DNA from 2 places in the Quatrionicoccus australiensis genome. Region 2 is predicted to be linked to the other one. Evidence: riboswitches for the same ligand, from Rfam matches in the RefSeq annotation. Region 2 holds a riboswitch; the other holds the start of a gene.
What was found. Region 2 has a riboswitch for cobalamin ahead of KI612_RS11440 (ribonucleoside-diphosphate reductase subunit alpha). Riboswitches for the same ligand answer to the same signal wherever they lie in the genome.
Positions count from the first base shown of each region.

Region 1: another riboswitch for cobalamin. It lies ahead of cobT (nicotinate-nucleotide--dimethylbenzimidazole phosphoribosyltransferase); the one in region 2 lies ahead of KI612_RS11440 (ribonucleoside-diphosphate reductase subunit alpha).

Region 1 covers NZ_CP075188.1:130,648-133,095, reverse strand. The annotation lists gene KI612_RS00635 (adenosylcobinamide-GDP ribazoletransferase) at 1-330, opposite strand, end outside; gene cobT (nicotinate-nucleotide--dimethylbenzimidazole phosphoribosyltransferase) at 330-1,379, opposite strand; cobalamin riboswitch at 1,463-1,648, opposite strand; gene cobU (bifunctional adenosylcobinamide kinase/adenosylcobinamide-phosphate guanylyltransferase) at 1,957-2,448, shown strand, end outside.
Region 2 covers NZ_CP075188.1:2,372,327-2,374,774, reverse strand. The annotation lists gene KI612_RS11450 (3'-5' exonuclease family protein) at 1-398, opposite strand, end outside; gene KI612_RS11445 (PaaI family thioesterase) at 461-904, opposite strand; cobalamin riboswitch at 1,061-1,260, shown strand; gene KI612_RS11440 (ribonucleoside-diphosphate reductase subunit alpha) at 1,422-2,448, shown strand, end outside.

The DNA of each region.
Region 1 (2,448 bases), 1.9 Mb from region 2:
CCGCGAGTCCTTCATGATCTCGAGGATGCGCGCCTTGTCCCAGCCGCCACCCAGGCCATCCACGGTGTCGGCGAGACCGTCCTCGTGGAAGGCGCCGGTGGCATGGAGCGTTGCGACCATCGACAACAGCACGGCGACCGGCTGCGGCCAGAGTTGCAGTGCCGCGAGATAGACCAGCGCGCCGATCCCGCCGATCACCAGGCCGACCGCCGGGAACCAGCGCGCCGAGCGGTTCAGCGCTTCCGCCGAATGTCCGACCCAGGCCGGCACCGGCAAGCGTGTGAAGAAGCGGATGGCGCCGAAGAAATACTCCAGCTCGCGGCGCAGCATCAGTCTTTATCCGACACACCGGCCGATTCGAAGCTGGCCATTTCATTGAGGAAATTGACTGCGGCCAGCACCAGCGGATAGGCCAGGGCGGCACCGGTGCCTTCGCCCAGGCGCAAACCAAGGTCGAGCAGCGGTTCGGCGCCCAGCGCCTGCAGTTGCGCCGCGTGGCCCGGTTCGGCCGAGCGGTGGCAGAAGACGCAGTAATCGGCGACCGCCGGCACCAGACGAATCGCAGTCAGCGCCGCGGCGCCGACGATGAAACCGTCGATCAGCATGGTCATCTTCGCTTCCGCCGCGCCGAGCATGGCGCCGACCATCATGGCGATCTCGAAGCCGCCGAATTCGGCGAGCACGCGCGCCGGATCGTTGTCGCCACCGGCGGCGCGGTAGCGCTGCAAGGCCTGTTCGAGCAAGCCCTGCTTGCGCGCCAGACCGGCATCGTCGAGGCCGGTGCCACGCCCGACGCAATCGGCCAGCGTGGCGCCGGTCAGGCAATGCGTGATCAGGGACGCGGCCGCCGTATTGCCGATGCCCATTTCGCCGAAACCAACCAGGTTGCAACCGTTCAGCGACAGGTTGCGGCAGAACTCGCCGCCGCGCTCGATCGCGGTGGCGCATTGTTCGGCGCTCATCGCCGGTTCTTCCAGGTAATTGGCGGTGCCGGACGCTACCTTGGCGTTGATCAGGCCGGGGCGCTTGCCGAAGTCATGCGCGACGCCGGCGTCGATGATCGCCAGATGCAGGTCGTTCTGACGCGCAAAGGCATTGATCGCGGCACCGCCGGCAAGGAAATTCTCGACCATCTGCCAGGTCACGTCCTGCGGGTAGGCCGAGACACCAGCCCTGGCCGCGCCGTGGTCGCCGGCAAAGACCAGCATGTAGGGCTGGCCGAATTCCGGGTCGAGGCGCTGCTGGATCAGGCCGACCTTTTTGGCCACCGTTTCGAGTTGACCGAGCGCGCCGCGCGGCTTGGTCTTCTGGTCGATCTTGTGCTGCAGGGCAGCGGCCAGCCCCTGATCCGGGGCGCTGATGTTGAATTTTGAATGCATCCGATTCTTCCTGTTCGAAAAAGCAAAAAGGGCCTCGCCGCCGCGCTCTTGCGAACGCAACGACGAAACCCTGTCCACAGGTTTCCGGCCCGAACAATCCGATACGTCTTCTGGCTTCCGGATCGGCCGAATGCCGCGCCTTCCCGCCGGGTCTGTTTCCCCATGCAGTGGCATCGTGCGGCAGTCGTCCCCGGTTACAGCGGCGGGCCCGCCCCGGATTCGCACCGGGTTCCGTTTCATCGGATCGGGGCGGATTATCCGGCTTGCCGGGACGCCGTGCAATCACCTAAAGTGCCGGCTGATCCTTGAAACCCCAGTTGACCGCTTATCCATCTGTGACCAACCGCATGAACACTGACTTCCATGCCTTCGAGGTGATTAACCCAAAAGGTGAAAGCGCTACGCGGCCGCTGGCACGCCTGGTCGGGCGCCCGACTTTGTCGCTCCTCCTTGCAGGCATGAGCCTGCCGCGTCCGCAAGGGATACCGATCCCTGCTGCGCCGGGACCATATCGTCGCTTCGCGCCGGCCATCCCGCCCAAACGCACCAACAGCCTCGTCCAACTGAGGTTTCAAGGATGAAAGAACTGATCTTTGGCGGCGCCCGTTCGGGCAAGAGCCTGCTCGCCGAAAAGCGGGCGGCGGAATCCGGCCTGCGCGTCGTTTACCTGGCGACGGCGGAAGCGCGAGACGGCGAGATGAGCCGGCGCATCGCGCATCACCGCGAGCGTCGACCGGTCGACTGGGGCTGCGCCGAAGAAACCCTGCACCTCGCCGCCAAATTGCGTGAGCTGGCAGCCTCGGACACCTGCATCCTGGTCGATTGTCTGACCCTGTGGCTGTCCAACCTGCTTTTTGCCGGCCAGGCGGCAACCCAGGCCGAGGCCGGCACCGCCATCGACTGCCCGCTGTTCAACGCCGAAACGCAGGCCCTGCTCGACCTGCTGCCGCAATTGCCCGGCCGCATCATTCTCGTTTCCAACGAAGTCGGCTGGGGCATCGTGCCCATGCACCCGGTGTCGCGCCTCTTTGCCGACGAGCAGGGCCGCCTCAACCAGCGCGTCGCGGCA
Region 2 (2,448 bases):
AGATTGTGCCGCTTGTGCTCCGGATACAAGGCGCGCGACAGCTTGACGGTGCACAGCACGGAAGCGCGGAAATCGATGCCCAGGCGCTTGAACTCGGTTTTCAGGAAGCCATAGTCGAAGCGCGCATTGTGCGCGATGAACAGCCGCCCCTGCAGGCGTTGCAGCGCCTCGGCGGCGACATCCTCAAACGGCGGCGCCGTCGCCACCATGGCATTGCTGATACCGGTCAACTGCTCGATGAAGGGCGAAATCGACACGCCGGGATTGACCAGCTGCTGCCACTCACGCACGGAACCGTCGGCATCGACCTCGACGATGCCGATTTCGGTGATGCGGTCAAAGGCGGCGGTGGCACCGGTGGTTTCGAGGTCGACGAAGGCGAGGGGTTTGCGGTGCATGGCGGGGCGGAAATCGGGACAGGCCGCGATGATACCGCCAGAACGGGCAAGCCCGCTGTTGCTTACTTCTCGCTCTTGCCGTGCATCACCATGATCGTCTGCTGCATGATGGCGCACAGCGTTTCCTTGCCGTCCTTGCAGGCATAGACCTCGGCCTTGGTCACGATCAGCGTGCGTCCCGGCCGGACCACCTCGCCGCGGGCAACGAGGGTCTCGCCATCGGCGGGAGCGACCAGGTTCATCTTGTATTCGACGGTCAGTACCGAGGCGCTGGCCGGTACCACGGTCATTGCCGCGTAGCCCGCCGCCGAGTCGGCAATCATGCCGACCACGCCGCCATGGACGTAGCCATGTTGCTGCTCGACGCCTGCCCAGTGCGGGATGTGGATTTCCGTACGGCCGTGTTCGATCAGCGGCAGGCTGGCGCGAATCAGCTGCATCGCGTTTTGCCTGGCAAAGCTGGCGGCGACGCTGGTCTTGAAGTCGGGGTTGGCAATGTGCGCCATGGTTTGTCTCCGTTTTTTTGGTCTTGGGCCGGACTCACTTTAGAGTGGCGTTGACGTATACGTCAAGCTTGGCTTGCTTACCGTATTTAGTGGTTTGTCTGGTTGAATCTACTGCATGTAGTGTTTTTTGCTTGACGTCATCATCGCGCCCCCTTTAGACTGCCGTCCATTGAAGGTTCCCCGCAAGGGGATTGAAAGGGAATCCGGTGCCAGGTCTTCGACCTGTATCCCGGGGCTGCCCCCGCAACTGTAATCGGCGAGCGTTTCGCCACCCCATGCCACTGGATGCGTCCGGGAAGGCAGGTGAAACGCGCTGAGCCGAGAGCCAGGAGACCTGCCTCAATGTGTCCTTTTTCATGATTTTGGGGCGGGGTGTCCCTGACGAGAGGTTTTTGCGTGGTCTCTTGCCGTTTGTCCGTTGTGTCGAGCCGTGTTCGGGATGCTTCCCGTTGCACCGGTCGGCCTGCGCCAGCGGCCCGCGCACTCGGTTCTCCGCCCCCCGATACGGAGAATCGCCTTGCAATCCAATGTCCAGTCTCTCTCTGCCGCTAATCAGTTCGCGGTAGCTGCCCTGCAGGTCATCCGCCGCAACGGCGCGCTCGTCGCCTTCGATCCCGACAAGATCGCGGTTGCGCTGAGCAAGGCTTTTCTCGCCGTCGAGGGCAGCCAGAGCGCGGTGTCCTCGCGCATCCGCGAACTGGTTGCCCGCCTGACCCAGACCGTGGTCAATTCGCTGACCCGGCGCTCGCCGGACGGCGGCACGGTGCATATCGAGGACATCCAGGACCAGGTCGAACTGGCGCTGATGCGCGCCGGCGAACACGATGTTGCCCGCGCCTACGTGCTTTACCGCGAACGCCGCGCTGCCGAGCGGGCGGCCAGCCAGCTTGAGGAAGTCAGCGTTGCCGAACTGCACGTGCTCGACAACGGCGTGCGCCTGCCGCTCGATCGCGCGCTGCTGCTGAATAATTGCGAAGCCGCCTGCTTCGGTCTCGGCGACGTGGTGTCGGCCAGGACGATCTATGAAAGCGCCTTGAAGAATCTCTACGACGGCGTGCCGCTGGCCGACGTCTACCAGGCGCTGATCCTCGCCGCGCGCACGCTGGTCGAGCGCGAACCGGCCTACAACCAGGTCACCGCCCGCCTGCTGCTGGCCAGCCTGGGGCGTGAAGTGCTCGGCCGGGCAGTGACGCTGGATGAGCTCGCAACGGTCAACGCCGAATATCTGCCCGTTTTCATCAAGCAGGGCATCGCCGCCGAACTGCTCGACTCGCGCCTCGCCACCTACGATCTGCCGCGCATTGCTGCTGCGCTGAAACCCGAGCGCGACCTGCAGTTCGGCTATCTCGGCCTGCAGACGCTGTACGACCGCTACTTCCTGCACATCGAAGGGCGGCGCATCGAGCTGCCGCAGATTTTTTTCATGCGTGTCGCGATGGGCCTGGCGCTCAACGAAATCGACCGCGAAGCCCGCGCCATCGAGTTCTACGACCTGATTTCCAGCTTCGATTTCATGTGCTCGACGCCGACGCTGTTCAACAGTG